Regions from separate parts of the Pseudaquabacterium prasiolae genome, predicted to be linked through region 1. Evidence: predicted binding sites of a transcription regulator. Region 1 holds the regulator's gene; each other region holds the start of a gene.
The links. Region 1 encodes FNR, which switches genes on or off when oxygen is low (the NO sensors DNR and NnrR bind a similar motif). Its sites were predicted from a motif close to TTGATNNNNATCAA; they were not measured.
Positions count from the first base shown of each region.

Region 2: the regulator FNR is predicted to act here: its motif matches at 3,832-3,845, upstream of N4G63_RS19675 (OmpW/AlkL family protein).
Region 3: the regulator FNR is predicted to act here: its motif matches at 2,918-2,931, upstream of N4G63_RS07910 (acetyl-CoA hydrolase/transferase C-terminal domain-containing protein).
Region 4: the regulator FNR is predicted to act here: its motif matches at 1,749-1,762, upstream of N4G63_RS07890 (oxygen-binding di-iron domain-containing protein).

Region 1 covers NZ_JAOCQD020000001.1:2,048,072-2,055,728, reverse strand. Annotated here, with positions in the region: gene ccoP (cytochrome-c oxidase, cbb3-type subunit III) at 1-831, shown strand, start outside; gene ccoG (cytochrome c oxidase accessory protein CcoG) at 848-2,317, shown strand; gene N4G63_RS08945 (hypothetical protein) at 2,339-2,593, shown strand; gene N4G63_RS08940 (hypothetical protein) at 2,614-2,901, shown strand; gene fnr (fumarate/nitrate reduction transcriptional regulator Fnr) at 2,920-3,663, opposite strand; gene hemN (oxygen-independent coproporphyrinogen III oxidase) at 3,833-5,242, shown strand; gene N4G63_RS08925 (sulfite exporter TauE/SafE family protein) at 5,310-5,999, shown strand; gene N4G63_RS08920 (hypothetical protein) at 6,100-6,285, opposite strand; gene icd (NADP-dependent isocitrate dehydrogenase) at 6,433-7,657, shown strand, end outside.
Region 2 covers NZ_JAOCQD020000002.1:1,702,781-1,710,437, forward strand. Annotated here, with positions in the region: gene N4G63_RS19650 (enoyl-CoA hydratase/isomerase family protein) at 1-23, opposite strand, end outside; gene N4G63_RS19655 (dienelactone hydrolase family protein) at 34-852, opposite strand; gene N4G63_RS19660 (GNAT family N-acetyltransferase) at 912-1,880, opposite strand; gene N4G63_RS19665 (hypothetical protein) at 1,877-2,005, opposite strand; gene N4G63_RS19670 (carboxyl transferase domain-containing protein) at 2,045-3,679, opposite strand; gene N4G63_RS19675 (OmpW/AlkL family protein) at 3,983-4,606, shown strand; gene N4G63_RS19680 (5-formyltetrahydrofolate cyclo-ligase) at 4,791-5,384, opposite strand; gene N4G63_RS19685 (TfoX/Sxy family protein) at 5,565-5,954, shown strand; partial or broken gene N4G63_RS19690 (DUF2917 domain-containing protein) at 6,023-6,292, opposite strand; gene N4G63_RS19695 (LysR substrate-binding domain-containing protein) at 6,464-7,459, shown strand; gene N4G63_RS19700 (glutathione S-transferase family protein) at 7,532-7,657, shown strand, end outside.
Region 3 covers NZ_JAOCQD020000001.1:1,809,731-1,817,387, forward strand. Annotated here, with positions in the region: gene N4G63_RS07895 (ABC transporter permease) at 1-680, shown strand, start outside; gene N4G63_RS07900 (lipocalin-like domain-containing protein) at 680-1,840, shown strand; gene N4G63_RS07905 (GGDEF domain-containing protein) at 1,866-2,783, opposite strand; gene N4G63_RS07910 (acetyl-CoA hydrolase/transferase C-terminal domain-containing protein) at 2,988-5,192, shown strand; gene N4G63_RS07915 (hypothetical protein) at 5,312-5,953, shown strand; gene N4G63_RS07920 (ABC transporter transmembrane domain-containing protein) at 6,130-7,657, shown strand, end outside.
Region 4 covers NZ_JAOCQD020000001.1:1,800,953-1,808,609, reverse strand. Annotated here, with positions in the region: gene N4G63_RS07895 (ABC transporter permease) at 1-803, opposite strand, end outside; gene N4G63_RS07890 (oxygen-binding di-iron domain-containing protein) at 905-1,672, opposite strand; gene N4G63_RS07885 (hypothetical protein) at 1,810-2,238, opposite strand; gene N4G63_RS07880 (EamA family transporter) at 2,479-3,372, opposite strand; gene N4G63_RS07875 (Lrp/AsnC family transcriptional regulator) at 3,477-3,965, shown strand; gene rraA (ribonuclease E activity regulator RraA) at 3,943-4,437, shown strand; gene N4G63_RS07865 (hypothetical protein) at 4,469-4,972, shown strand; tRNA gene N4G63_RS07860 (tRNA-Pro) at 5,028-5,104, shown strand; gene N4G63_RS07855 (bacteriohemerythrin) at 5,217-5,711, opposite strand; gene N4G63_RS07850 (ATP-binding protein) at 6,018-7,657, opposite strand, start outside.

The sequences.
Region 1 (7,657 bases):
GTGATCGCCAGCAAGCGCAAGCCGATGGCCGACGACAACAGCACCGGGCACATCTGGGACGAAGACCTCAAGGAGATGAACAACCCGCTGCCGCGCTGGTGGATGTGGCTGTTCGTGATCACCGTGGTCTTTGCCGCGGCCTACCTCACCTTCTACCCGGGCCTGGGCACCAACCCCGGCACCTTCAAGTGGAGCAGTGCCGGCCAGTGGGAAACCGAGCAGCAGAAGGCCCACGCCGCCATGGCGCCGGTGTACGACAAGTTCAAGGCCATGCCGGCAGCCGAGCTGGCCAAGGACGCGCAGGCCCTGGGCATTGGCGAGCGCCTGTTCGTCAACAACTGCGCCCAGTGCCACGGCTCTGACGCACGTGGCAGCAAGGGGTTCCCGAACCTGGCCGACAGCGACTGGCTGGGCGGCACCGGCCCCGAGTACATCGCCAAGACCATTGCCGCCGGCCGCCAGGGCATGATGCCGCCGATGGCCGCCGCCGTGGGCACGCCCGAAGACGTCAAGAACGTCGCCAACTATGTGCTCAGCCTGTCGGGCAGCCCGCACAACAACGTGGCGGCGCAGCTCGGCAAGGCCAAGTACGCGGCCTGCGCTGCCTGCCATGGCGGCGACGGCAAGGGCAACCAAGCCCTGGGCGCGCCCAACCTCAGCGACAAGGTGTGGCTGCATGGCTGGGGCGAGGAGGCCATCGTGCACATCGTGGGCGCCGGCAAGACCAATGTGATGCCGGCCTTCGACAAGCGGCTGACGCCCGAGCAGATCCATGTGCTCTCGGCCTATGTCTGGAACCTGTCGCAAGGCACCGCCGTGGCGGTCAAGTAAGGCCTGACGCCAGCCCATGAGCGAGACCACCGGCACCACGGCCAGCGCAGGCGCAACGCTGGCCGAAGACAGCTCCACGGCGGTGGTCTCGCTGTACCAGAAGCAGCGCAAGATCTACCCGCGCGCCGTCAGCGGCCTGTTCATGCGCTGGCGCTGGGGCCTGGTCTGGTTCACCCAGCTGCTGTTCTACGGCCTGCCCTGGCTGAGCTGGAACGCACGCCAGTTCGTGCTGTTCGATCTGGGCGCGCGGCGCTTCTACATCGGGCCGCTGGTGCTCTATCCGCAGGACTTCATCTTCCTGACGGCGATCCTGATCATCTCGGCCTATGCGCTGTTCCTGTTCACCGCGGTGGCCGGGCGCCTGTGGTGCGGCTATGCCTGCCCGCAGACGGTGTACACCGAGATCTTCATGTGGGTGGAGCACAAGATCGAGGGTGACCGCATCGCCCGCATGCGCCTCGACGACGGGCCCTGGAACTTCAACAAGCTCTGGCGCAAGAGCGCCAAGCAGATCGCCTGGGTGGTGATCGGGCTGTGGACCGGCTTCACCTTCGTCGGCTACTTCACCCCCATCCACACGCTGCTGGGCTCGGCGGCCACGCTGGGCCTGGGGCCCTGGGAATGGTTCTGGGTGCTGTTCTACGGCTTTGCCACCTATGGCAATGCCGGCTTCATGCGCGAGCAGGTGTGCAAGTACATGTGCCCCTACGCGCGCTTCCAGAGCGCGATGTTCGACAAGGACACGCTGATCATCAGCTACGACAGCGAGCGCGGTGATCCACGCGGCTCGCGCAGCAAGAAGGCCGATCCGCGCAAGCTGGGCCTGGGCGACTGCGTCGACTGCGGCCTGTGCGTGCAGGTCTGCCCCACCGGCATCGACATCCGCAAGGGCCTGCAGTACGAGTGCATCGGCTGCGCCGCCTGCGTGGACGTGTGCGACGAGGTCATGGGCAAGATGGGTTATGCCAAGGGCCTGGTGCGCTTTGACACCCAGAATGGCCTGGCCCAGCACCTGAGCCGCGGGCAGAAGCTGCGCCGCATCTTCCGCCCGCGGGTGCTGGTCTACACCGCCATCCTGGGGCTGGTGGTGCTGGCGCTGCTGGCGGCGCTGGCGCTGCGCCACCCGTTCCGCGTGGACGTGGTGCGCGACCGCGCCACGCTGGCCCGCATGGTCGAGGACGGCCGCATCGAGAACGTCTACCGCTTGCAGATCATGAACGCCACCGAGCAGCCGCAACGCCTGAGACTGGCGGTGCAGGGCCTGCCGGGCATCACGCTGGGCGCCGTGCCCGAGCTGCACCTGGCCTCGGCCGAGGCGCGCTGGGTCACGGTGTCGGTGCAGGTGCCCGCCGAGGCCGCGCAACAGGCCGGGCCGGGCGCCCACCCGATCCACTTCGAGATCGGCCTGATCGAGGCCGACCGCCGCGGTGCCGACGCGAGCGGTGCCGCCCTCAGCGAAAAATCCACCTTTGTCGTGCCGCGCTGACGCGGCCACCGGAGACCGAGCATGAACGCATCGAACCCAGGCCACCCCGCAGGCACCGCGCCCACGCCCTGGTGGCGCATCGGCATGGTGTGGCTGGTGCTTGGCGGCCCCGCCGCCGTGGTGGTGGCCAGCATCTTCACCGCCGTGGTGGCCTACCGCGGCGCCGACGAGGTGCTGGTCGAGACCCCCTCGGCGCGCACGGCGCCGGTGCAGCCCACCGGCAACATGCCGGCAGTACAGGCCCGCAACCATGCCGCCACCGCGGCGCCGCGCTGAAGCGCGCGCCAGAGAAGCCCATGTCCACCGGGCGCTTCACCCTGCGGGCCCTGGCCGTGCTGTGGCCGGCCTTCCTGATGGCCGGCGTGCTGGAGATGCTGGTGTTCGCGCTGGTCGATCCGGCCACGCTGCACTGGTTTGGCGGGGCCCCGGTCGAGCTGGCACCAGCGGGCGTCTACACGCTGGCGTTTTTCGTGTTCTGGGGTGTCATCGCCACGGCAGGCGCGCTGACGCAGCTGCTGCACCAGACGGCCGATGAGCTGAACCAGGCCGAATCCGGCCCCGGCCGCCCGCGCTGGCCGGCCTGAGCAGCCGGCCGCAGTGCCTCAGCAGGCGGCGCCGTTGACCAGGCTTTGCAGCATGTCCTGGTCGATGATGCGGATCTGCCGCTGCTTGACCTCGAGAATGCCGTCGTCCTGGAACTTGCTGAAGGTGCGGCTCACCGTCTCGAGCTTCAGGCCCAGGTAGCTGCCGATCTCTTCGCGCGTCATGCGCAGGATCAGCGCCGAGGCCGAAAAGCCACGCGCCTTCAGGCGCTGGGTCAGGTTCAGCAAGAAGGCCGCCAGACGTTCCTCGGCGCGCATGCTGCCCAGCAGCAGCATCACACCATGGTCGCGCACGATCTCGCGGCTCATGATCTTGTGGAACTGGTGCTGCAGCTCGTTGAACTCGCGCGACAGGTCTTCGAGCTGGCGGTAGGGGATCACGCAGACCTGCGAATCCTCCAGCGCCACCGCATCGCAGGTGTGGTTGTCGGTGCTGATGCCGTCCAGCCCCAGCAACTCGCCGGCCATCTGGAAGCCGGTGACCTGGTCGCGCCCGTCCTCCGACGACACGCAGGTCTTGAAAAAACCGGTGCGCACCGCGTAGAGCGACTGGAACTCGTCGCCGGCCCGAAACAGCATGTCGCCCCGCTCAACGGTGCGGCGCGTGGCCACCAGGGTGTCAAGGCGCTCGAGGTTTTCGCGCGTCAGCCCCACCGGCAAGCACAGCTCACGCAGGTTGCAGCTGGAGCAGGCCACCTTGAAGGCATCGGGGCGGACCCGGTTGGCGTCGGCAGCGGCGTTCATGTCAGGCATTGTCAATGCGTCTCCGCGGTTGTTCTGGCGCAAGGTCCAGTGTCTGTGCCCTGGGGTCGTCTGACCGGGCGCAAGCATGGGATCATTGTTTTCCCCCGGCGTAAAGCGCGACTTGAGCCAGATCAAGGCCCGGTTCGGGCGCTTGGGCACAGTGCGGATCATGGATCAATCCGCCATCGACCAGGTGCCTGTGCTCACCGAAGCCATGCTGCGCCGACTGGACCGCCCCGGTCCACGCTACACGTCCTATCCCACCGCCGACCGCTTTGTCGAGGCCTTTGGTGCCGAGGCTTATGTCGGTGCGCTCGCGCAGCGCGCGTCGGGCGCCACCGTGGGCGGGGTGCCACCGCTGTCGCTGTACCTGCACATCCCGTTCTGCGAATCGGTGTGCTACTACTGCGCCTGCAACAAGGTCATCACCAAGCACCATGAGCGCGCGGCCGAGTACCTGGAGGTGCTGGCCCAGGAGGTGGCGCTGAACGTGGCCGTGCTCGGCCGCGGCCAGGCGGTGTCGCAGCTGCACCTGGGCGGCGGCACCCCCACCTTCCTGAGCGACGACGAACTCACCGGCCTGATGGCCATGCTGCGCGAGAACTTTCGCATCGCGCCGGGCGCCGAGGTGTCGATCGAGGTCGATCCACGCACCGCCTCGCCCGAGCGGCTGCGGCACTTCGCGGCGCTCGGTTTCAACCGGCTGAGCTTCGGTGTGCAGGATTTCGACGCCGCGGTGCAGCAGGCGGTGCACCGGGTGCAGCCCTTCGAATCGGTGCGAGAGCTGATGCGCGCGGCGCGCGAGATCGGCTTCGAGTCGATCAATGCCGACCTGATCTACGGCCTGCCCAAGCAGACCCCCGAGTCCTTCACCCGCACCGTGTCGCAGATCGCCGAACTGCGCCCCGACCGCATCGCGCTGTACTCGTACGCCCACCTGCCGCAGCGCTTCAAGCCGCAGCGGCGCATCGTGGTCGAGCAGTTGCCGCCGCCCGAGCACCGCGTGGCCATGCTGGGCGGTGCGATTGCCGGCTTCATCGGCCACGGTTACGCCTACATCGGCATGGACCACTTCGCACTGCCCACCGACGCACTGGCGGCCGCCAAGCGGCAGGGCCGGCTGCACCGCAACTTCCAGGGCTACAGCACCCAGCCCGATTGCGACCTGATCGGCCTGGGCGTGTCGTCGATCGGCCGCATGGGCGCCACCTACAGCCAGAACGCCAAGACGCTGGACGAGTACTACGACGCGGTGCGCCAGGGCCAGTTTCCGATCGTGCGCGGCTTGGCGCTCACCCGCGACGACCTGGTGCGCCGCGCCGTGGTGATGGCCCTGATGTGCCAGGGGCGGGTGGAGTTCGAGTCGATCGAGCTGGCCCACCTGATCTCGATGCGCGAGTACTTCCGCGCCGAACTCGACGAACTCACCGAGTTGCAGGAGATGGGCCTGGTGGCGCTGGAACCCGGGGCGGTGCAGGTCACCGCCACCGGCTGGTTCTTCGTGCGTGCGGTGGCCATGGTGTTCGACAAGCACCTGCGCGCCGACAAGGTGCGCGAGCGCTTCTCGCGCATCATCTAGCCACCGTGGCTGCGCACGCTGCCGGCGTTGATCGAGGGCCCGCCGCGTCCCGCCCGCTGGCCACCGCATGAACCAGGCCTTGCTGCTCAGCGCGCTGCTGATGGGCCTGGCCGGCACGCCGCACTGCCTGGCCATGTGTGGTGCCGCCTGCGGGGCGGCGGGCGGTGTCGGTCGCGGCTTGCTGCCGTTTCACCTCGGCCGGGCCCTGGCCTATGCGGCGGCCGGTGCGGTGGCGGCGGCCAGTGTCGGCAGCCTGGCGGCACTGGGCCAGGCCGTGTCCGCGCTGCGGCCCTTGTGGACGCTGGTGCATGTGGCCGCACTGGGCCTGGGCCTGTTTCTGCTGTGGCGGGGCCTGCAGCCAGCCTGGATGGAGCGCCTGGGCACGGCACGCGGGCCGGCGGCGGTGTCACACCGTGGCGGCACCTGGCAGGTGCTGCGCTTGCCGGCGCAACGCCTGGGCGCCGGCCTGGCCTGGGTGGCCTGGCCCTGCGGCCTGCTGCAATCGGCACTGCTGGTGGCGGCGCTGGCCAACACCGCCTGGCAGGGCGCGATGGTGATGGCCGTGTTTGCCATGGCCTCGGCGCTGGGCCTGGTGCTGGGCCCGGCCCTGTGGTGGCGGCTGTCGGGCGGCCGCGCGCTGCGCTGGCTGACGCCCACGGCGGCTGTGCGGCTGGCCGGTGCCTCGCTGGCGCTGGCCTCGGCCTGGGCGCTGGGCCACGGCCTGTGGCTGAAGGTGGCCGCCTGGTGTCTGAGCTGATCGGGTGCGGTCACGCCACACCATGAAAAACGCCCGGTCGAGACCGGGCGTTCAGGGTTTCAGACGGTGGCCGTTGCCGGCCACCGGGTCTGGCACCAGATTACTTCTTGGCCGAAGCGGCGGCAGCCGGCTTCTCAGCCTTGGGAGCAGCGGCCTTGTCAGCCTTGGCAGCCGAAGCGGCGGCGGCGGGCTTCTCAGCCTTCTTCTCTTCCTTCTTGGCTTCGGTAGCGTAGGCACCGGCGGTGGCGAAAGCGGCGGCGATCAGGGCGGCCAGGAGCTTGTTCATTTTTCAGTCCTTTCGAAAGTTTGAAAATGCCGCCCTTCGATGGGGCAGCCAGCACGTAACGCATCCCGCAGTCAGTCGGTTGACAGCCCGGGTGTCCTAGAATTTGACGTTCTCTCAACCGAGCGCAGCGCGCGGAGCCACAAGCACATGTACCAGCACATCAAGGTGCCCGAGGGCGGGCAGAAGATCACGGTCAATGCGGATTTCTCCCTGAACGTCCCTGACCAGCCGATCATTCCTTACATCGAGGGTGATGGCACCGGCATGGACATCACCCCGGTGATGCTGAAGGTGGTGGATGCCGCAGTCGCCAAGAGCTACGGCGGCAAGCGCAAGATCCACTGGATGGAAGTCTTCGCCGGTGAAAAGTCGACCAAGGTCTACGGCCCCGATGTCTGGCTGCCGCAAGAAACCCTGGACGTGGTGCGCGAGTACGTCGTCTCGATCAAGGGCCCGCTGACCACCCCGGTGGGCGGCGGCATCCGCAGCCTGAACGTGGCGCTGCGCCAGGAACTCGACCTGTACGTCTGCCTGCGCCCGATCCAGTACTTCAAGGGCGTGCCCAGCCCGGTGAAGGAGCCCGAGAAGACCAACATGGTCATCTTCCGCGAGAACTCGGAAGACATCTACGCCGGCATCGAGTACGAGGCCGAGACCGACAAGGCCAAGAAGCTGATCAAGTTCCTGATCGAGGAAATGGGCGTCAAGAAGATCCGTTTCCCCGACACCTCGGGCATCGGCATCAAGCCGGTCAGCCGCGAAGGCACCGAGCGCCTGGTGCGCAAGGCCATCCAGTACGCCATCGACAACGACAAGCCCAGCGTGACCATCGTGCACAAGGGCAACATCATGAAGTTCACCGAAGGTGGCTTCCGTGACTGGTCGTACGGCCTGGCCCAGCGCGAGTTCGGTGCCGAGCTGATCGACGGCGGCCCGTGGTGCAAGTTCAAGAATCCCAAGACGGGCAAGGACATCATCGTCAAGGATTCGATTGCCGACGCGTTCCTGCAACAGATCCTGCTGCGCCCGGCCGAATACTCGGTGATCGCCACGCTGAACCTGAACGGCGACTATGTCTCCGACGCGCTGGCGGCCCAGGTGGGTGGTATCGGCATTGCGCCGGGCGCCAACCTGTCGGATTCGGTGGCCATGTTCGAAGCCACCCACGGCACCGCGCCCAAGTACGCCGGCAAGGATTACGTGAATCCGGGCTCGGAAATCCTGTCGGCCGAAATGATGCTGCGCCACATGGGCTGGACCGAGGCGGCCGACCTGATCATCGCGTCGATGGAACGCTCGATTGCCAGCAAGAAGGTCACCTATGACTTCGCCCGCTTGATGGACGGCGCCACCCAGGTGTCGTGCTCGGGCT
Region 2 (7,657 bases), on a different contig from region 1:
ATGTCGAGGGTGCTGGCTGTCATCGGGCTTGTCTCACGGAATCTCGAAACCTTGGCTGCGCAGAAACTCGGCCACGCGCGGCTGCCACACCTTGGGAAAGCGCGTGAACAGGCTGTGGCCATCGTCGCCATGCGGCGGGTACTGCTGGAACTCGGCCACGCCGCCGGCCTCGCGGAAGGCGGCGAACCAGGCGCGTGGGTATTCGGGGCCGAAGTACTGGTCGTTCTCGGTGTAGACCCACAGCATCGGCACCCGCGCCTCGCGGCCGAACTCGCGGAACATGCGCTCGAGCTGCGGTGTCGAGCAGGGGCGCTGCGGCTGGGTCTCGGGGTTGCCGCCGCCGCCGCCGGCAAAGTTGATCGCGGCCACCACGCCCGGCGGGTTCAGCGCCGCCACGGCCACGGCCGTGGCGCCACCGTAGGACTGGCCCATCACCACGCTGCGACCCGGCAGCACATCGGGCCGGGCACGCAAGGCCTGCAGCACGGCCAGCGTCTGCGCCGCCGCGGCGCGGTAGCCGGGCGGATAGTTCTTGCGGTCGCAGGCGCCCGAATCCTCGATGTCGGGCCCGCCGCTGGCGCCATAGCCCACGCGCGTCGGCACTGCCACCACGAAGCCCTGCGCCACCAGCCAGGACACCACGGCGCTGTAGCGCGCCCGGCCCATCGCCGCGCGCTCGGCCGGCTTGGGCGAGCGGCCATGGTTGAGCACCAGCAGCGGCCGCGGCGCGCTGGCCGCGTCGTCGCTGAACACCGTGACCGTGATCGGCTGCTCGGTGGTCTTGCCGAAGGCATCGCTCACGCTCACCGGCACCTGCAGCACCTGCTCGACCAGCGCAGCGCGGGCGGCCATGGGCACGCCGGCCAGCCCGAGCAAGGCCGCAGCCAGCAGCCAACCCGCCACACGCCGCATCACGCGCCCCTGGGCCAGGGCTCGCGCCGGTAGGCGCCGATGGCCTCGGCCGTGCGCCAGGCCGGCGGCGCCTCGGCGGTGGCCCAGGTTTCACTGGCGCCGGCGATGCGCGCGCCCTTGAAGCGCCACAGCGTGTGCGCAAAGAAGCTGGTGGCGCCATGGTCGACCCGCACCCACGAGTGCACGCGGCCGTCGAGCATGGGGGTGGCCTCCAGCACGGTGATGCGCCAGCCCTCGGGGTAGACCGCCTGCACGCGCACGATGGCGTCGGCGTCGAGCAGCCATTCGCCGCTGGCCGGCCAGTGCAGCTGCGCGTCGTCGTGCAGCAGGCGGCGCGCGGCGGGCCAGTCGCGCGCCTGGAAATGCGCCCACAGGGTGCGCACCACGGCGGCCTGGTGTTGCGCGTCACCGGCCTGCGGCGGCGGCAGCGGCTGGCCTTCGCCGTCAAAGGCCAGGGGCTTGAGCATCACCACGCTGCGGTAGGTCTTGCCGCGCCAGTGCACCTCGTCCACCACCTCGAAGCCGGCGCGGGAATAGCGCTGGCGCAGCGCGGCGGCCGGCACCGCGGTGTCGAGCGCCAGCGCGCGGTGGCCATGGTTGCGGGCCCAGGCCTCGGCACCGGCCAGCAGCGCGCTGCCGACGCCTTCGCCCTGCTGCTCGGGCGCCACCGCGAACTGGTGGAAGTGGGCCACATCGCTGCGGTAGAACCACGGCGTGGCACGCGCCCAGGCCTGCTGGTTGGGATCGAAGGCGCCGTTCACCGTGACCGTGCCGATCAGCCGGCCATCGCGCTCGGCCACCAGGCACTGGCCGTGGCGCACGCGCTCGGCGGTCTGGGCCTCGGTCTGGTTCACGGCGGTGAAGTTCATGCCGGCCGCGCCCAATGGCGCATAGGCGCGGTGCAGCAGCGCGGTCAGCTCGGCCAGCGAGTCAGCGGGCTGCAATACGCGCAGGTTGAAACCGTTCATGCGCGATGCCCCCAGGTGCGCAGGCCGCGCGCCGGCTCGAAACCCTTGCCCGCGCGGGCGGCGTCGAGTGGCCCGTTGGCGATGTTGATGTCGGGGTCGAGGTCGAGGTCAATGTGGGTGCGCATGGTGTGTGTCCAGGTGAGCCATCCAGCACATCATGCACATCACATGCGGAACACCCCGAAGCGGGTCTCGGGGATCGGCGCATTGAGCGCCGCGCTGAGGCCCAGGGCCAGCACGCGGCGGGTGTCGGCGGGGTCGATCACGCCGTCGTCCCACAGCCGGGCGCTGGCGTAGTAGGGGTGGCCCTGCAGTTCGTACTGCTGGCGGATGGGCGCCTTGAAGGCTTCTTCATCGTCGGCGCTCCAGCTGCCGCCCTTGGCCTCGAGCCCGTCACGCTTGACGGTGGCCAGCACGCTGGCGGCCTGCTCGCCGCCCATCACGCTGATGCGCGCGTTGGGCCACATCCACAGCAGGCGCGGGCTGTAGGCGCGGCCGCACATGCCGTAGTTGCCGGCGCCGAAGCTGCCGCCAATGATCACGGTGAACTTGGGCACCGCGGCGCAGGCCACCGCGGTGACCATCTTGGCGCCGGCGCGGGCGATGCCGTCGTTCTCGTACTTGCGCCCGACCATGAAGCCGGTGATGTTCTGCAGAAACACCAGCGGCACCTTGCGCTGGCAGCACAGCTCGATGAAGTGCGCGCCCTTGTTGGCGCTCTCGGCAAACAGGATGCCGTTGTTGGCCACGATGCCCACCGGCATGCCCTCGATGTGGGCAAAGCCGCACACCAGCGTGGCGCCGTAGCGGGCCTTGAACTCGTCAAACGCGCTGTCGTCGACCACGCGCGCAATCACCTCGCGCACATCGAAGGGCTTGCGCGTGTCGGTGGGGATCACGCCGTGCAGTTCTTCCGCGGCAAAACGCGGTGGCCGCGGCGGCACGCAGGCCAGCGGCTGGGGCTTGCTGCGGTTGAGCCGGCCCACGCTCTGGCGCGCCAGGGCCAGCGCATGCAGGTCGTTCTCGGCCAGGTGGTCGGCCACGCCCGAGAGCCGCGTGTGCACGTCGCCACCGCCCAGGTCTTCGGCGCTCACCACCTCGCCGGTGGCCGCCTTCACCAGCGGCGGGCCGCCAAGAAAGATGGTGCCCTGGTTCTTGACGATGATGGTCTCGTCGCTCATCGCCGGCACATAGGCGCCGCCGGCCGTGCAACTGCCCATCACCACGGCGATCTGCGCAATGCCGGCCGCCGACAGGTTGGCCTGGTTGTAGAAGATGCGGCCGAAGTGATCGCGGTCGGGAAACACCTCGTCCTGGTTGGGCAGGTTGGCGCCGCCGCTGTCGACCAGGTAGATGCAGGGCAGGCCGTTCTGCGCCGCGATCTCCTGCGCGCGCAGGTGCTTCTTGACCGTGACCGGGTAGTAGGTGCCGCCCTTGACGGTGGCGTCGTTGCAGACGATCACGCAGTCGACCCCGGCCACGCGGCCGATGCCGGCGATCAGGCCGGCCGACGGCGCGGCGTCGCGCGTGCCGCCCTGGCCGTCTTTCTCGGGATACATGTTCAGCGCGGCCAGCGGCGCAATCTCGAGAAAGGGCGTGTCGGGGTCGAGCAGACGCTCGACCCGCTCGCGCGGCAGCAGCTTGCCGCGCGCCAGATGCTTGGCGCGGGCATCGGCGCCACCGCCTTCGGCGATCTTGGCCAGGCGGGCATTCAGATCGGCCACCAGCGCCTGCATGGCCTCGGCGTGGCTGCGGAACTCTTGCGAGCGGGGATTGAGCTTGCTCTGCAGAACGGCCATGCGGTCTCCGGCGCTTGCGATCTGGATGTGATGTGGGGTCGAGTGTGCGGCGGGATTATCAAGTGACGTTTACGTAAACGTCAATTGAGTGCTTGCGCCTGGCCGGGTGGCAGGACGCAAGTCGCGCTGTTGCGCCACCGCATCACCCCGCTTTGCCTCAGGTCAAACCCTTGGTGGCCAGAGGCATGCGGCGGGCGGCGGCTTGCGCTGGGCCAAGGGCCGCCGCCGACCGGCAGCGTGCAATGCGTTCACGGGCCCGGTGCAAAGCGGGCCTGCTGGACTGCAACCCTGAGGAAAAACAGCATGACCGCCATTCGCTCCCTGATCGCCATCGCCGCCGCCGCCGCCGCCGTGAGCGCCCTGCCCGTGCAGGCGCAGGACACCGGCAACTTCATCGTGCGCGCCCGTGCCGTCTACCTGGACTCGGCCAACAAGGACAGCACCGATCTGGACGCCAAGCTGCAGATCAACAACAAGACCATTCCCGAACTCGACATCAGCTACTTCTTCACGCCCAACCTGGCGGCCGAGCTGATCCTGACCTACCCGCAAAAGCAGAAGCTCACCGCGCTGGACGAAGACGGCGCGCGCGCCCAGATCGGCACCTTCAAGCACCTGCCGCCGACGCTGACCGTGCAGTACCACTTCACCGGCCTGGGCGGCTTCCGTCCCTACCTGGGCGCAGGCGTGAACTACACCAACATCTCGGCCGTGAAGATCCTCAATGGCGCGGTGGGCCTGAAGCACAACAGCTGGGGCCTGGCCGCCCAGGTGGGCGCCGACGTGCCGCTGGGCGGTGGCTGGCTGCTGAACGTGGACGTGAAGAAGGTGCAGATCGGCACCACCGTCTACGTGGGCGGCGTCGACCACGGCAAGTTCAAGGTCGACCCGCTGCTGGTCGGCGTGGGCGTGGGCAAGCGCTTCTGATGTGCTGACGCGTTCAGACACGAGACACGACCGACGATGACAAACGCCGCCCTCGGGCGGCGTTTGTCATTGCAAGGTCGTTGCAGGATTCCAGCGCAACCCAGCGACCACCGAGGCCCGGCTCTGCCGGGCCCAGGGTGGGTGCCCCCTTGAGGGGGCGGGCGTCAGCCCGCAGGGGGGTGAGCTACGCCTCCCAGGCCACGCCGTCTTCGGTAAGGATGGCGTCCAGCGGCACGTCGTGCGGCTCCATCTCGAGCCAGGGGATGTAGCCATGCGCAAAGCCCAGGCCCACGGTCACCGGCCGGGGCTGCAGCGCGGCCAGCGTGCGGTCGTAGAAGCCGCCGCCGTAGCCCAGGCGGTTGCCGCCGGGGCCGAAACCCACCAGCGGAATGATCAGCAGCTGCGGCTGGAACTGCACCGTGTCCTTGGGCTTGGGAATGCCGTAGGCGTCTTCTTCCATCGGGCAGCCCGGAAACCAGGCGTGAAAGCGCAGCTGCTTGGTCTGGCGGTCCATCACCGGCAGGCCCAGCATGCGCTCGCCGCTCACCTCGCTCCAGCGGTACAGCGCCGGCAGCGCATCGAACTCACCCTTGATCGGCCAGTAGGCGCCGATGGCCACCTCGGGCCGGTCAAGCAGCCACACCTGCATCACCTCCTGCAGGTGCACGCTGCGCTGGTGGCGGTCCACCATGGCCTGGCGCTCGGCCTGCAGCTGCTTGCGCAGCGTGGGCTTGTCGCGCGAGGGCTGGTCGAATCGGAAACGGCGTTCGGAGCTCATGGCCGGATTGTGGCCCGCGCGCCCGGCCCACGCCCAAGCTCGGGCACCTGCGCCGCTGCGACATCGCTCACGCTGTCACGGGCCCGCCCTACACTGCGCGCCACCATGGCCGCCGATGCCGCGTTTGCTGCCCACTGCCTCGAGCTGCTGGCCTCGCTGGGGCGGCCACAGGCACGGCGCATGTTTGGCGGCCACGGCCTGTTCATCGAGGCGCTGATGGTCGCGCTGATCATCGACCAGCGCCTGTACCTGAAGGCCGACGCCCTGAGCCAGGCGGCGTTCGCGGCCGCCGGCGGCCAGCCCTTCGGCTATGCCACCCGCACCGGCCGCCGCGTGCTCACCAGTTACTGGAGCGCGCCCGACGCGGCCATGGACTCGCCCGCGGCCATGCAGCCCTGGGCGCGGCTGGCCCTGGCCTCGGCGCTGCGCGCCGCGGCCAGCAAACCACCTCCCAGGGCGGCAAAGACCCGCGCCGCCGCGGCCCAGGCCACCGCCGCCGCGGCCGCACCCAGCGCCGCTGCCGCACCGGCGGCGCCGCGCCGCCGCGCCACGGGCACGCCCAGGCGCTGAGCGCCGGCGGCCACCGCATCGGCCTGCCAGCCCAGGCACGCGGCCACGGCCGGCTGCCACGAGTCGACCACCACGCGCACACCGCGGCCCAGCCACAGGCGCTGGCCGGCGGCCAGCACATGGTCGTCGCCGCCGCCGTCGCGGGTCAGCCACACCCGGCCCTCGTGCACCATCAGCCAGCCGGGCTGGGCCACCTCGAGGCGCCTGGCGCCGGCCAGGCGCAGGCTGCGCGGCACCCGGCCCAACGGCTGCAGGCTGCTGGACGATGCGGGGGATTGATGCGTGGACTTCATGATGATCTCCTGCGGTGAGAGGCCGGTGCCGGCCCGGTTGGGCATGGCGCTGTCGATGGCAAGATGATCGGCATGCGGCGCCGGCCAGTCCAATGCGATCGGCGCCCGGCTTTGATGCGAGAACGGAATGAATACTGACTCCCCCGCGCGCCCGGCACCCCGCCCACCCGGCCCGGCGGCGCGGCCGGCCCGCGCCGGCCGCTGGCGCTTGACAGCCTGCGCGCCTTCGAGGCCGTGGCGCGGCGGCTGTCGTTCAGCGCCGCGGCCGACGAGCTGTTTCTCACCCAGTCGGCCATCAGCCGCCAGATCAAGGGCCTGGAGCAGGAGCTGGGGGCCACGCTGTTCAACCGCGGCACGCGGCGGGTGGAACTCACCGCCGCCGGCGAGGCCCTGCGCCAGGCGGTGATGCCGGCGCTGGAGCGCATCGACCGCACGGTGCGGCAGATCCGCGTGGCGCAGGGGCGGCGGCATGTGAACCTGTCGACCTTTGCCTCGTTCGCCACGCTGTGGCTGCTGCCGCGCCTGCCCACCTTCCAGCAGCGCCACCCCGACATCGACATCCGCATCAGCGCCAGCGACAAGATGACCGAGCTCGACGACCCCGAGGTCGATCTGGTGCTGCGCTACGGCTTTGACGACGTGGCCAGCACGCCCGAGACCGAGCGCCTGTTCGGCGAGCGGCTCACGCCGGTGGCCAGCCCCTGGCTGCTGGCCCAGGCACGCAGCGGCCAGGCGCCGCCGCTGGCCGCCGCGGCCGATCTGGCCGGCCACGCGCTGCTGGAGGAGGACGACCACCGCCCCAGCGCCGTCTATCTGAGCTGGCGGCGCTGGCTGCGCGAGGCCGGTCAGCCGCTGCTCGAGCCGCGCCGCTGGATCTACCTGAACTACACCCACCAGCAGGTGCAGGGCGCGCTGGCCGGCCAGGGCATCGCGCTGGCGCGCATGGCCCTGGTGCATGACGCGCTGGCGCGCGGCGAGCTGGTCGAGCCCTTCGGCCCGGCCGGGCGGGTGGACAGCCCGGCCGCCTACTGGCTGCTGCCGCTGCCCGGCGCGCGGCTGCGGCCCGAGCTGCAGGCCTTCATCGCCTGGATCCGCGACGAGGCGGCGCTCACCCGCACGGCGCTGGCCAACCCCGGCGCGGCGTCCGATCCCTATGGCAGTCCGGGTGCGCGCAGCTTGCCGGCGGATGCGTCCGGCGCATCAAGCCCATGACGAAATCTCACCCCCGGGCGGCACCGGCCCGCCTAGCATGCACAGCCATCCCCCCACCCCCGGAGCCCCGCGATGAAGCTGTACATCGGCAACAAGAACTACTCGTCCTGGTCCATGCGCCCCTGGGTGCTGATGCGCGAGAAGGGCATCGCCTTCGACGAGGTGATGCTGCGCTTCGACAGCTTCAGCGCCGACTCG
Region 3 (7,657 bases), 240 kb from region 1:
TGCTGCCGCTGGCCGCCGGGCCGGCCACAGTGCAGGTGCGGGGCATCTGGCGCGACTACGCGCGCCAGTTCGGCGCCATTGCCATCGACCTGGCCGACTACCAGCGCCTGAGCGGCGACCGCGCCATCGGCGATCTGGCACTGTGGCTGGCCCCTGGCACCGCACCGGCCACGGTGCAGGCCGCACTGCAGGCCGCCGCCGGGCCCGAGCTGCCATTGGAGATGATCGGCACGCAGGAGCTGCGGCGCGTGTCGCTGGCCATCTTCGACCGCAGCTTCGCGGTCACCGTGTACCTGCAGGCCGCGGCCATCGGCGTGGGCCTGATCGGCGTGGCGGCCAGCCTGTCGGCGCAAGTGCTGGCGCGGCGCAAGGAGTTCGGCCTGCTCACCCACCTGGGGCTCACCCGGCGCCAGATGCTGGCCCTGGTGGCTGCTGAAACCGGCGCCTGGCTGCTGGCCGGCGTGGTGGTGGGTCTGGTGCTGGGCCTGGCCATGGCCGCGGTGCTGGTGCACGTGGTCAACCCGCAGAGCTTTCACTGGACCATGCCGCTGCAGGTGCCCGCCGCACGCCTGGCCGCGCTGGCCACCGCGGTGCTGGCCGCCGGCGGCCTGACCGCCTTGCTGGCCGCACGCCGCGCCGCCGGCCGCGATGCAGTGCTGGCCGTCAAGGAGGACTGGTGATGCACCCATCGCGGCGGCGCTGGCTGGGCCTGGGCGCCTGGGCGGGCCTGGGTGGCCTGGGGGCCGTGGCCCCGAGGCCGGCCACGGCCGGACCCGACGGCCCCGATGACGACCGCATCCAGCCCGGCCGCCCGCTGCGCTTTGCGCGCGACCACGGCGCCCACCCCGGGGCGCGCACCGAGTGGTGGTACGCCACCGGCTGGCTGGGCCCGGCGGCCGCGCCGCGGCTGGGTTTCCAGCTCACCTTCTTTCGCAGCCGGCCGGCCGCGGCCGACGCGGCATCGGCCGGGCTGCAGGGCCGCTTCGCGCCGCGGCAGTGGCTGTTTGCCCATGCGGCGATCACCGATCTGGCCGCCGGCCGCCACCGCCATGCCCAGCGCCTGAGCCGCTGGTCGGGCGACGAGGCGCTGCCCGAGGCCCATGCCCGGCGCGCCGACACCGCGCTGGTGCTGGGCCCCTGGCGCCTGCAGCGTCAGCCCCTGCCCGACGGTGGCAGCCACTACCTGGCGCGCCTGGCCGCGCCCGAGGCCGGCTTCACGCTGGCGCTGCAGCTGCGCAGCACCCAACCGCTGCTGCTGCAGGGCGACGCCGGCTTCTCGCGCAAGGGCCCGCTGCCCAGCCAGGCCAGCCACTACTACAGCCAGCCGCAGCTGGCGGTGCAGGCCGAGCTGCAGCTGGATGGCCAGCGCCTGGCACTGCCCGGCACCGGCTGGCTCGACCACGAGTGGAGCGACGAGCTGCTGGCCCCCGGCGCCACCGGCTGGGACTGGATCGGCATCAACCTGCTCGACGGCGGCGCGCTCACGGCCTTTCAGCTGCGCGACTCGGCGCAGCGCGCGCTGTGGGCCGGCGGCAGCCACCGTGCGGCCGGTGGCGGGCCGGTGCGCAGCTTTGCGCCCCAAGAGCTGCGCTTCGAGCCGCTGCAGGAGTGGACCAGCCCGCAGACCGGTGCGCGCTACCCGGTGCGCTGGCGCGTGCACACGCCGCTGGGCACGCACGAGCTGCGCGCACTGCTCGACGCGCAGGAGCTCGACAGCCGCGGCAGCACCGGCGCCATCTACTGGGAAGGCCTGGCCGAGCTGCTGGACCAGCGCCAGCGCCGCGTGGGCCTGGGCTATCTGGAGATGACCGGGCGCAGCGCGCCGCTGAAGCTGGGCTGAAGCCGGGCCGCAGCCCGGTGGCCGCTCAGCCCGGGCTGGCCGGGCGTTGCGCGCCCAGCGGCTGGCCGTTGGCGGCACCGCGCCGCGGCGGGATGGGCGCCGCACGCACGCAGTTGCGGCCGGCGCTCTTGGCCTCGCGCAGCGCATTGCCGGCTTCGGCAATCACCTCGTCCAGCGAGGCATGGTTGGCGCCGATGCCGGCCACGCCCACGCTCACCGAGGCTTTCACGGTGCGGGTGTTCCAGCTCAGGCGGAAGGCCAGCACCCGCTCGCGGATGCGCTCGGCCACATCGAGCGCGCCGATGGGGTCGGTGTGCGGCAGGTAGACCACCAGCACGCCACCGCCAAACCGCGCCAGCAGGTCGTACTGGCGCAGCGTGACCGTGACCTGGCGGGTGATCTCGACCAGCACCGCGTCGCCGCAGGCCTGGCCGTATTGCTCGTTGATGGCCTTGAAGTGGTCAACATCGACCATCAGCAGCGCCGCGTCCTCGTTCAGCCGGCGCAGACGCGACCATTCACGGTCGGCCGCCGCCACGAAGTGCTGCTGCGTGTAGGCCCCGGTGAGCGCATCGCGCACCGGGCGCTGCGCAGCGGAACCGCCGGTGGGCGGCTCGGCGTGCAAAGGCAGCACCTTGGCGCTTTCGGTGGCCGGGCTGGCCGCCACCGCCTGGCGCGCCATGCGCGGCAGGCGTGGCATGGCCGGCAGGCTGGGCACCCGGGCCCACAAGGCCAGCGGCACGGTCACGGCCGTCACCGCGGCACCCACCAGGGCGCCCAGCAGGGCCGGCCCGGCGCCGGTGGCCTGCTGCAGGCTGTGCGCCAGGCCGTAGCCCAGCAATCCACCCGCGCCGACGGCCGCCGCCACCACCCCGGCATGGCGCAGCAGGCGGCCGGAATCGGTGCCCGCGGAAGGCGTGTTGACACTGGATTCGGAGGACATGTTGCGCTGCAGTATGAGGTGCATCTGATTCCAGCACAAAAACCCGCCGGGGTGCTTGGAGATCTCCCCGGTGATCGCCCGCCAAACGTGAGATTTGGCGTTGCGCCCATGCCGCCTGCCGGCCGCAGAGCGGCTTGCTTGACATCAATCCGCAGCGCATCGGCGGGCGCCACACTGCTGTCACAAAACCACAGGAGACAAGCCATGAACAGGCCTCGCGTGATCGATTCCATCGACGCCACGGTGGACGCCGTGCTGGACGCCGTGCCGGGTGACATCGTGCTGGGCATTCCGCTGGCCATCGGCAAGCCCAATCCGTGGGTGAACGCGCTGTACCGGCGCATCAAGGCCAACCCCAGCCGGCGGCTGACCATCATCACCGCGCTGTCGCTGGAGCGGCCGGTGGGCAAGAGCGAGCTGGAGCGGCACTTTCTCGAGCCCCTGGTCGAGCGCGTGTTCACCGACTATCCCGACCTCGAGTATGTGAAGGACCTGCGCGGCCCCGGCCTGCCGCCCCACATCGAGGTGCGCGAGTTCTTCATGAAGACCGGCGATTACCTGGGCAACAGCCCGGCGCAGCAGAACTTCATTTCCACCAACTACACCTTCGTGGCGCGCGACATGCTGGTGCAGGGCATGAACGTGATCGCCCAGGCGGTGGGCGAGCAGCATGAGGCCGGCCAGTGGCGCCTGTCGGTGGCCAGCAATCCCGACATCGTGTTCGAGGTGGTCGAGAAGTACGCCGCCGCCGGCCTGCCGCTGCTGAAGGTGGGCGTGGTCAACCGCCAGATGCCCTTCATGCCCAACGGCGCCCAGGTGACGCCCGACTTCTTCGACATCGTGTGCACCGATGCCGCCGGCACCCACCAGCTGTTCGGCCCGCCCAACGGCCGCGTGAGCAGTGCCGACTACGCCATCGGCCTGCATGCCAGCAGCCTGGTGGCCGATGGCGGCACGCTGCAGATCGGCATCGGCTCGCTGGGCGACGCCATCGCCCAGGCGCTGATCGTGCGCGACCGCCATGGCGCCGAGTACCGCCGCATCCTGGAGAGCCTGACGCCTGATGGCCTCGGCGACAACCAACCGCCCCGCAGCGCCGAGTCGCCGTCGGGGGGCGTTGCGTCGGCGCCAGCGGGGCCGGCGATCCGGCGCGAGCTGGGGCGGTTCGACCGGGGCCTTTACGGCTGCTCGGAGATGTTCGTCAACGGCTTTCTGAAGCTGATCGAGGCCGGCATCATCCGCCGCGAGGTGTTTGCCGACACCACGCTGCAGCAGCTGCTCAACAGCGGCGCCATCGCGGATGAAACCGTCACGCCGCAGACCCTGCGCGCGCTGCTGGAGGCCGGCCGCATCCACAGCCCGCTGCGCCAGGCGGATGTCGACTTTCTGGCCCGCTTCGGCATCTTCAAGCCCGGCGTCACGCTCGACGGCGACTACCTGATGCTCGACGGCCTGCCGCTGCCCAATGACCTGCGCGGCCAGGCGCAGTTCGACGCGGTGTGCAAGATCCTGCTGGGCACGCGCCTGGCGGGCGGCATCGTGATGACCGGCGGCTTCTTTCTGGGGCCCAACGACTTCTACGAGCGCCTGCGCAGCATGCCGCCGCACGAGCTGGCCAAGGTGGACATGACGCGCATCGACTTCATCAACCAGCTCTACGGCCGCACGCCGGGCGACAGCGAGTTGAAGCGCGCCCAGCGCAGCCAGGCGCGTTTCATGAACACCACGATGATGGTCACGCTGCTGGGCGCGGCCGCGTCCGACGGGCTGGAAAGCGGCCAGGTGGTCTCGGGCGTGGGCGGGCAGTACAACTTCGTGGCCATGGCCCATGCGCTGCCCGATGCACGCTCGATCCTGATGCTGCGCGCCACGCACAGCCACAAGGATGGCGTCAAGAGCAGCATTCTCTGGAACTACGGCCACACCACCATCCCGCGCCACCTGCGCGACATCGTCATCACCGAGTACGGCGTGGCCGATCTGCGCGGCCAGGCCGACAGCGAGGTGGTCAAGCGCCTGATCGCCATCGCCGATTCGCGCTTCCAGCCCGGCCTGATCAGCGAGGCCAAGGCCCACGGCAAGCTCGATGCCGGCTACGAGCTGCCGGCGCGCTACCGCGAGAACCTGCCCGAGGCGCTGGAAGCCCGGCTGCAGCCCTGGGCCGACGCCAGGCTGCTGCCGCCGTTTCCGTTCGGCACCGATCTCACGCCCGACGAGCTGCGCATGGTGGGCGCGCTGAAGAAGCTGGCCCATGCCGCCCAGCACCCGGTGGAACTGGTGCAGCTGGCCGTGAAGAGCCTGATCGAGGGCAAGGAGGCGCCGCAGGCCTACCTCGAGCGCCTGGGCCTGGCCGACGCGCACAGCTTCAAGGACATGTTCATCCGCAAGCTGTTCGCCGGCAATCTGTAGCGGCTGACCGGGCCTGAATCCGCCGCGGCTGGCGGCCGATAAACAGGCAGGCCACCGCTGTTGTGCGGTGGCCGGGTTGCCGTACCCCCTGCCCTGTTGCCTCCTTGCCAAACCCGACCATGCCAGCCCACCCTCCGGCGCCTGCCCCGCGCGCCACACCACAGCCCTGGTCCCTGCTGCTGGGCCGCCAGCCGCTGATCCGCCGCCAGGTGCGCGGCGTGCTGCTGGCCAGCGGCCTGTACCTGCTGTATGGCGCGATCACCCTGGCGCAAGCCGCGCTGGGCCTGATGCCCTGGCCGCTGGCCTGGGCGCTGCTGGCCGGCTCGCTGGCGCTGAATGCGGTGTTCTACGTGGCGGTGCGCAGCGCCGCGGTGGCACACGGCAGCGATCCGGGCCTGGCCCGCACCCAGCTCACCGTGGGCCTGGGCTGCCTGTGCGTGGGCTATGCCGCCGCCGGACCGGCCGGCAGCGCCACGCTGCTGGTGATGGTGAGCCACATCGCCTACGCCGCGTTCACGATGACGCCGCGCCAGGTGTGGCGCCTGGTGGCCGGCTGCCTGGCCGGCCTGCTGCTCACCATGCTGGCCTGCCACCTGGCCTGGCCGGCGCGCTTTCCGGTGGCGCTGCAGGCCTCGGCGCTGATGTTCGCGCTGCTGGCCGTGCCGCTGATCGCGCTGCTGTCGCAACAGGTGGCGCAGATGCGCCTGACGCTTGAGCGCCAGCGCATCGCGCTGCAGGCGGCCCACGCGCAGCGCGCGTGAATGCTGAGGACGCGCAGCGCGCGTGAATGCTGAAGACGCGCAGCGCGCGTGAACGCTGAGGACGCGCCGCGCGCGTAGTCGCCGAGGACGCGCCCCCCGCACGCGCGGCGCGCGGCCGCCGCCGCCCCCCACCCAGCAGCGGCGTGGGGCAGGGCCGGGCCCCTACACTGCCGCGCATGTCGTCGCCCCCCGTTTCCGCCACCGTGCAGGCCGCTGCGCCCGCCGTGCCGGGCGCCAGCAGCAGCGCTGCCGCCCCCCGCCCCGCCGCCCCGGATGCCGCGGCCAAGCCACCTGTGCGCTCGCTGTCGGGCCTGCTGCCCTTTTTGCGCCCCTACCGCGGGCGCATCGCGCTGGCGCTGCTGTTTCTGGTGGGCGCGGCGGCCAGCACGCTGGCCTTTCCGATCGCGCTGAAGTCGCTGATCGACCAGGGCATCGTGGCCGCCGATCCCGGCGCCCGCGTGATGGCGTTGCGCGAGCACTTCGTGGCGCTGTTTGCCGTAGGTGCGGCGCTGGGCGCGTTCTCGGCGCTGCGCTTTTACGCCGTGACCTGGCTGGGCGAACGCGTCACAGCCGATCTGCGCTCGGCCGTTTACGCCCATGTGGTGACCCAAAGCCCCGAGTTCTTCGAGACCACCGCCTCGGGCGAGGTGCTCAGCCGCCTGACCACCGACACCACCCTGGTGCAGACGGTGGTCGGCTCCAGCCTCAGCATGGGCCTGCGCAACACGGTGATGGGCCTGGGCGCGATGGGCATGCTGATCTTCACCAACCCGACCGTGATGCTGCCGGTGCTGGGCATGCTGGTGCTGGTGGTGCTGCCCAGCCTGGCCTTCGGCCGCCGGGTGCGCAAGCTCAGCCGCGCCAGCCAGGACCGCGTGGCCGATTCGAGCGCCATTGCCGCCGAGGTGCTGAGCGCCATTCCGGTGGTGCAAAGCCATCGGCAGGAAGCACGCGAGGCGCAGCGCTTTGGCGAGGCCACCGAGCGCGCCTTCGACACCGCGCGCCGGCGCACCCTGGTGCGCGCGGCGCTGGTCGCCTTCATCATCACCGCCACCTTTGCCGCGCTGCTGTGGGGCCTGTACCAGGGCACGCAGGCGGTGGTGGCCGGTCGCATCAGCGCCGGGCACCTGGGGCAGACGGTGGTGTTCGTGATCATCCTGGTCAGCAGCGTGGCCGTGCTCAGCGAGGTGTACGGCGACCTGCTGCGCGCCGCCGGCGCCACCGAGCGGCTGATGGAGCTGCTTTCGGCGCGCTCGCCGGTGGCGCAGGCCGCGCGGCCGGTGGCGCTGCCTGCGGTGCAAGGCGGCTCGGCGGTGCGCTTCGAGGGCGTGGGCTTCCACTACCCCTCGCGGCCCGGCACGCCGGCGCTCAGCGAGGTGGCACTCGACATCCGCCCCGGCGAGACCGTGGCCCTGGTGGGCCCCAGCGGCGCCGGCAAGAGCACCATGCTGCAGCTGCTGCTGCGCTTTTACGATGTGCAGGCCGGCCGTGTGACGGTGGACGGCGTGGACGTGCGCCAGGCCGCGCTGGCCGACCTGCGCGGGCGCATCGGCATCGTGCCGCAAGACTCGACCATCTTCTCGACCAGTGCGCTCGAGAACATCCGCTACGGCCGCCCCGAGGCCAGCGAGGCCGAGGTCATCGCCGCGGCCAAGGCGGCGTTTGCGCACGACTTCATCAGCGCCCTGCCCGAGGGCTACGCCA
Region 4 (7,657 bases), 250 kb from region 1:
TCGTCGGCCTGGGCCCAGGTGACACCGGCCGGCAAGGCCTGCGCCGCCGCCACGGCCTGCTGCCAGGGCCCGGGCGCCACGCCGGCCACCAGGCGCACATCGATGCGGCTGAGCCGGCCGGCACGGCCGAAGCGCGATTGCGCGGCGGCGATGTCCAGCACCGCCAGCGCCGCGCCGCCGGCCGTCACCCGCCCGGCAAAGCGAAAGGGCTGCCAGCCCTGGGCCGTGGCCAGCCACAGCGTGGCGCCCGGGGACACGCCCAGCGCCTGCGCGGCGGCGGGGTTGAGGTACAGCGCATCGGCGGCGGGGGTCAGGGCGCGCGCCTGGGCGGGTTCGTCGGCGTTGTCGTTGCCGGGGGCCTCGCCCGGCGCTGCGGCACGGGCGCTTTTCGACCCGTCGGCGCTGGTTTCGGCCGGTCGGGGCAGCAGCGCCGGCGCGATGCTGACCGCCTTCACCGGATCAAGCCCCAGCAGCCTGAGCGTGATCGGCGCGGCATCGGGCGTGCGCCGCGTCGCGGCATCGAGTTCGAGCACCGGGCTGGCCAGGGCCACCGATTCGTCGAGCGCCAGGCGGGCGTAGAGCGCGTCGTCAAAGCCCTCGCGAGTGCGCGCGGCCAGCACCGCATCGGGCTGACCGTTGGCGGCGCGCACCGCCTGCGAGAACTCGGCCAGCGCCGAGGCGTTGATCAGCTGCACCGAACTGGCCAGCGCCACGCCCAGCGCCACCGCCAGCAGCGCCACGGCATGGCGCCAGGGGTGGTGGCGCCACTCGGCGCGGATCAGGGCAAACAGGTGGCGCCACATCGCCCGTGCATGTTACGGGCGGCGCCGGGTGCCCCAGCGGGCCGCCAACCCGCCCGGCGGGTGGTGCCGCGTACTCGCGGCGCCGGGTGCCCCGGCATCTTTCAGGCCGGAACGCGGTAGTTCGCCGGGCCCATCAGGTCGATGCCGCAGGGCAAGTCGCGCACCCAGGCGATGAACTCGCCCACGGCGGCGCCGGCCAGCGGGGCGCCATGCTGCGGCACGATCATCTCGATGGGCAGGGTGGACACCATGTCGGCCCACAGCCGCAACACCTTGTTGCTGACCATGTAGCGCTGGTGAAAGCGCTCCATCGAGGGGTAGACCTTGGCCAGGCTGGTGACCGGCTGGCCGGCCAGCTTGCCGGGCAGCATCGACACGCCCAGGTCGCCCGAGAACAGAATCTTCGACACCGGGTCCCAGAACTGGAAGTTGCCCTCGGCGTGCAGAAAATGCGCCGGCAGCGCCAGCAGATCGCTGCGGCCGATGCGGATGCGCATGCCCGGGTCGGGGATGCCGATGATGCGGTCGAGCGTCTTGCCGGGCTTGCAGAAGTGGGGCACGAAGCGCTCCCACACGGTGGAGATGTAGATCGGCGCCTGGGTGGCGGTGGTCCAGCGGTCGAGCGAGGCGATGATGTCGGGGTCGGCGTGCGAGGCGATGATGGCCGACAGGGCCTGCGGCTGAAAGTGCCGCGTCATGCCCAGGTACAGGTCGTTGTAGGCCAGGTTGCCACCCGGGTCGATGATGGCGCCGGTGTCGCCGTCGATCACCAGAAACTGGTTGGCCTGCACCGCCTCACCGCCGCGGTCGCACAGGTCGGTGAACATCAGGCACTGGTGCCCGTCGTGGTCGTAGAGCGTGGTCGGCATGGGCCGGCGAGTATGCACTTGTGCACACCTTTTGCGCCCCGGTTCGGGGGCCCGGCAGGGCCTGGATGGCCTGGGCTTGATGCAGCGCAATCAGCGCGTCTGCGCGGCCTCGGGCACGCCGCTGCGGGTGGCCGCGATCAGGCGCCCTGCGACCGGGCCTGCACGGTTGCCGCGGGCCCGCGCGGGGCGCCCAGCGCCCGCACCAGCACATGGCCCACCAGGCCCAGGCCGAGCAGGCTGACCGTGCCCACGCCCCACAGCAGCCACAGCAGCGGCGCCAGCCAGTCGCTCAGCAGCGCCGGCCAGGCCGCGGCGGCGATGTCGAGCCAGGGGCCGATGCCCGACAGCCAGTCGGTGAGCCAGCTCTTGAGCGCGGTGATCGCGGCCATCGGCAGCCAGTCGGCCAGCCAGGCCGGGAACTGCCAGCGCTCGAGCGCCTGCAGCCAGTCGCTGGGCCGGCCGCTGGCGCTGCCCAGCAGGCGGGCCACCGCCTGCAGTGCCAGGCACAGGGCCGACCAGCAGGCGATGGCCAGGGTGGTGAGGGTCCAGTTCAGGGCAATCCACATGGTAGAACGGGCCGGCGGGGCCGACCGCCAAAAGGGGTCTCGAGGCCGCCGGGGGCAGACGCCACAGCGTCGGATCCTGGCGGTTGGGGCGATGGCCGGTCGATGCCGGCGCTGGCAGCAGCCCGCTTGGAGCGTCTGGCGCGCCACAGGTTCACACCGGGCGCCACAACGGCCATCAAGACGGCCGTTGCGCCGCCCGTCACGCCGTGCGCGGCGCCAGGCCCTGTGGCGCCTGGCCGGTCAGCGCCGCGCCCACAGCAGCATGGCCACGCCGCCCAGTATCACCCCCGCCGCGGCCCATTCGGCGCCGCTGACCTGCTCGCCGGCCAGGCCCACGCCCAGCAGCAGCGCAATGATCGGGTTGACGAAGGCATAGCTGGTGGCCAGGCCGGTGGGCACGCGCGCCAGCAGCAGCATGTAGGCATTGAAGGCCAGCAGCGAGCCGGCCACCACCAGGTACAGCCAGGCGCCCCAGGCCGCCGCCGACACCTGGCCCAGTTGCACCTGCTCGCCCACGCCCAGCGAGATCAGCATCAGCACCAGGCCGCCGCACAGCATCTCGCTGGCAAAGCCGGCGGCGCCGGGGGCCAGCGGCAGCTTGCGCTGGCTGAGCACGCTGCCCAGCACCCAGCCGGCGCAGGCGATGGTCTGGGCGGCCAGGCCGGCCGGCGAGGCCGCAAAGCCCGCCCCCTGCACCAGCAGCAGCACACCGGCCAGGCCCAGGCCGATGCCGGCCCATTCGGCCGCGCGCGGCCGCACACCGAAACCGAGGTTGAGCAGCGCCGCCATCAGCGGCGACACCGCGATGTAGGCCACCACCAGGCCCGAGGCCACGCTTTGCTCGGCCACCGCCGTGCCGCCCATGCCGGCGCCCAGCATCAGCGTGCCCACGATGGCGGCATGCGCCCACTCGCGCCGCGTGGGCCAGGGCGTGCCGCGCCAGCGCACCCAGGCCATCAGCAGCGCGCCGGCCACCAGAAAGCGGCTGCCCATCTGCCAGAACGGCGGCAGGCCGGTGAGCGCCACCTTGATGGCCAGGTAGGTCGAGCCCCAGACCAGCCAGGTGGCCGCCAGGCAGGCCAGCACCAGTGGCGTGAACAAGGGCGTGGGGCGGGGCAGGGCAGCGCTCGACATGCAGCAATGTTAAGAAGGCCGGGTGGTGATTTCCATCAGCAACTGATGGTCATGGGCCGCATTGGCCATGAAAATCAAGATTGTTTTGATTGCCGGCCTTGAACATGCCAGAAGCCCACAGCTTTGACACCTACGACCGCCGCATCCTGGCCGAACTGCAGACCGACGCGCGCCTGTCGATGGCCGAGCTGGGCCGCCGGGTTCACCTGTCGCAGCCGGCGGTCACCGAGCGGGTGCGCAAGCTCGAGTCGGCCGGCGTGATCAGCGGCTACCGGGCGCAGATCAACCTGGCGGCGCTGGGCTACGGCATTCGCGCCGTGGTGCGTGTGGGCCGCAGCGACTACGCCGCCATGCTGCGCCTGCTGCAGGCCACGCCCGAGGTGGTGCACGCCTACAACGTGACCGGCGAGCACAGCTGGGTGCTGGAGATTGCGGTGGTTGACGTGCCGCACCTCGACGCCGTGGTCTCGCGCTTTTGCGCGCTGAGCGACACCGCCACCGCGATCATCCTCAAGGCGCCGCTGGCCGCCCGGCCTATGATGCCCGCATCCCCTGCCGTGGAGCCTGACGATGTTGGTGGTGCCCACCTGTGACCTGTGCGATGCCCACAAGGGCGATACCAGCGGTGCCTTTCGCGTGCTGCCGCCGGTGTTTGCGGCCTATGGCGGGCGCAGCGCCTTTGCCGGCCCGGTGCGCACGGTGAAGTGTTTCGAGGACAACAGCTCGGTCAAGGCCCTGCTCGAAGGCCCCGGCCACGGCGCCGTGCTGGTGGTGGACGGCGGCGGCTCGCTGCGCCGGGCCCTGGTGGGCGGCAACATCGCCGCGGCTGCCGCGCGCAACGGCTGGGCCGGCGTGGTGGTGGACGGTTGCGTGCGCGACGTGGCCGAGCTGGCGGCCACGGATCTGGGCATCCGCGCGCTGGCGCTGATGCCCCTGCCCACCGAGCGCCGGCAGGCCGGCCAGGTGGATGTGCCGGTTCTTGTGCAGGGCGTTGCGGTGCGCCCCGGCGACTGGCTGGTGGCCGACGCCGACGGCATCGTGCTGCTCGACCGGGCGCCGGCCTGAACTTCCACCCGCGGCGCGGCTCCGACAGCGCATGAAGCCCGCCACCGATCCGTTTCCCGCCAGTTCCGACGCGCTGGCCCGCGTGGCGCGTCGCTGCCGCCAGCGCGTGCGCCAGCGGGCCTTGATGGCGGCCGGCGTGGCCATGGTGCCGCTGCCGGGCATCGACTGGGTCACCGATGTGGGCGTGCTGGTCAAGCTGCTGCCCGAGATCAGCGCCGCCTTCGGCCTCAGCCGCGAGCAGGTGGAGCGCCTGTCGCCGCAGCGCAAGCTGGTGGTCTACAAGGCCTTGTCCAGCGCCGGCGGCCTGGTGCTGGGCAAGGTGGTGACGCGCGAGGTGGTGCTGCTGCTGCTCAAGACCGTGGGCGTGCGCCTGACCACCCAGCAGGCGGCCAAGGTGGTGCCGGTGGCCGGGCAGCTGGTCTCGGCCGCGCTCACCTACTCGGCGCTGAACTATGTGTGCGAGCAGCACATCCGCCAGTGCGAGGCGGTGTCGCGGCAGCTGATGCTGCCGGCGCCGGAGGTGATCCAGCTCTGAGCCCCGCACGGGCAGGCCGGGTGGCCGCAGCCCGGCCGGCTAGAATGCGCAGCTTCGGGGTGTAGCGCAGTCTGGTAGCGCATCTGCTTTGGGAGCAGAGGGTCGTAGGTTCGAATCCTATCGCCCCGACCAAGTCATCATCGAACACGGGCCGCGTCAGCTGACGCGGCCCGTTTCGTTTGGGGCCTGGCGGCCGCGTGGTGCCTGCCGCTGCGCATGGATCGCGTGCGGCCCGGCACCGGCATCACCAGCGCGCGCGCAGGCGCCGCCAGAAGCCCGGTGCGCCGGCGGTATCTGCGGGCAGGGCCAGTTCGGGGTGGCAGGCGCGGGCCAGGTGGGCGAAATCCTTGTCGGCGCGTAGGATGTGCTCGGTGAGCCAGTTCTTCAGGTAGCTCAGCAGGTCGAAACCCAGCGCATGGCCCTGCATCACCGCGGTTTTTTCGCGTGACACCCGCTCGATGAACTCGGCGTGCTCGGCGGTGTGCGCGTCGATGTGCGGATAGCAGGTCACGCGCATGAAGGTCTCTTCGGCCGAAAAATGCGACAGCGCATAACGCTCCAGCGCCGTCAGCGTGGCCAGCACCTCGGTGCGGGCGCTGCGGCGCACCAGGTGGTGCCACAGGTCGTTGGTCAGGTCGAACAACAGGCGATGCTGGGCATCGAGTTCGTCCAGACCGAGCGCATGCTCATCGGTCCAGACCACCATGGCGTGGCGTGGGGCGCGCAAACTGGTCGTCACGGCGTTGCAACTCCTCGGGCGCTGTGGCGCACGACCGCCGACCCGTGATCGCCGGCCGCAAGGGCCGCGCTGCCAGACATTGGCGCCTGCGTTCCTTGCCGGCTCGATTGTCGGCATCCGGGCGCCGTGCGACCGTGTTGCCGCGGCGCCTGGTCTGGCCGCTGCGGCAATCCGTTAAATCGTCCGTTGTTTGGCGGATGCGGGCGCGCTGGGCGGGCGGGTCAACACGCGGCCAGGCGGCCCGGCCCGGCCCGGTGCAGGCGATCAAGTGCAGGCGATCAAGTGCCGGCGATCAAGTGCCGGCGATCAGTCGCAGGCCGGCAGGCGCAGCGTGAACACCACCTGCCCAGCCTCGTGGCTGTAGCCCAGCGTGGCGCCATGCTCGGTGGCGATGCGCGCGGCGATGAACAGGCCCAGGCCCAGGCCGTCGCGGTTGCGCGAGCTGCCGGCCGGCCCGCGGCGCAGCGGCTGGAACAGCGTGGCGGCGGTGGCGGCGTCGATGGGCTCGCCGTGGTTGCACACGCTGAGCTGCCATTGCCCGGGCTGCGGTTGCAGCGTCAGCCGCACCGGCGTGCCCGGCTGGCCATGGTGCCGGGCATTGGCCAGCAGATTGCCCAGCAGCTGGGCCAGGCGGCTGGCATCGCCCGTCACCAGGGCCGCCGCCGCCGGGCCGGGCGCCGGCAAGGCGCCGGTCGGGCCGGATGGGTTGGATGGCTTGGATGGGTTGGATGGGTTGGATGGGTTGGATGGGTTGGATGGGGCGGGGGTGGCGATTGTCTCGGCGCCGGGCAGTTGCAGCACCACCGGCACCTCGGGATGGCCCAGGCGCGACTCTTCCACCAGGTCGTCCAGCAGGCTGCGCAGGTCCACCGGTTCGAAGCTGCTGGCCAGCTGCAGGCCGGCCTCGGCGCGGCTGAAGTCGAGCACCTGCGAGATCAGGCGCTGCATGCGGCGGCTGGAAGCCTCGAGCCGGTGGGCCAGGCGCGGCACCTGGTCGTCCTGCTTGAGCAGGCCGGCCACCATGTGGATGGCCTGCAGCGGGTCGCGCAGGTCGTGGCCCAGCATGGCCAGCAGGTTCAGGCGCGCCACCTCGGTCTCGGCCTGCTGCGACAGGCTGGCGCGCTGCAGTTCGGTGAGCAGCTCGCGCGCGGTCTGCAGGCTGGTGGCGTCCCACGGCAGGCTGCGGCCGCGCACGGTTTGGCGCCACTCGTCGAACGAGCCGCGCGGCGTCAGCCGCGGCCCGCGCGGGCCGATCGTCACCGGCTTGTCGGGCACGCCGCCCCAGCGCACGGTGTGCACCTGCTCGCGGCGCAGCAGCAGCACGCGCGAGCGGGTATGGGCGTCGGCGGTGAGCAGCAGCAGGCCGGCCCAGCCCGGCAGCAGGGGCTGCAGCGCGGGCGGCCAGTCGGCGCGGTCGTCGAGCGCGAGCAGGCCGTTGTCGCGGGCGGGCAGGGCGTTCAGCGCGGCCTCGGCCAGTGCCGCCGGCAGTGTGCCCACCACGCGCAGGCGCCGGCCCTGGGCCAGCACCGCGGCGTCGGCCCCGAACACCTGCAGCAGATCGGGCGAATGGGCGGCCAGCGCGGCCACCAGGTCGTCGCTGTGGTTGGCCTCGAGCCCCAGCGCCGAAACCAGGGCCGCACCCTGCGACTGGCGCCGGGCCAGCTCGCGCGACTGAAAGGTCTGCACCGCCGACGACACCACCTGCGCCAGCACGTCGCAGGACATGCGCACCGAGTAGGGCACCTGGCGCGGTGTCATGTGGTGGCAGGCCAGCATGCCCCACAGCGCGCCCTGCACGACGATGGACACGCTCATCGACGCGCCCACGCCCATGTTCTGCAGGTACTCCACATGGATCGGCGACACGCTGCGCAGCACGGCGTGGGTGAGGTCGAGCGGCGCGTCGCCGGGCCGGCCCAGCAGCGGCACCGGCTGGTAGCCCACGT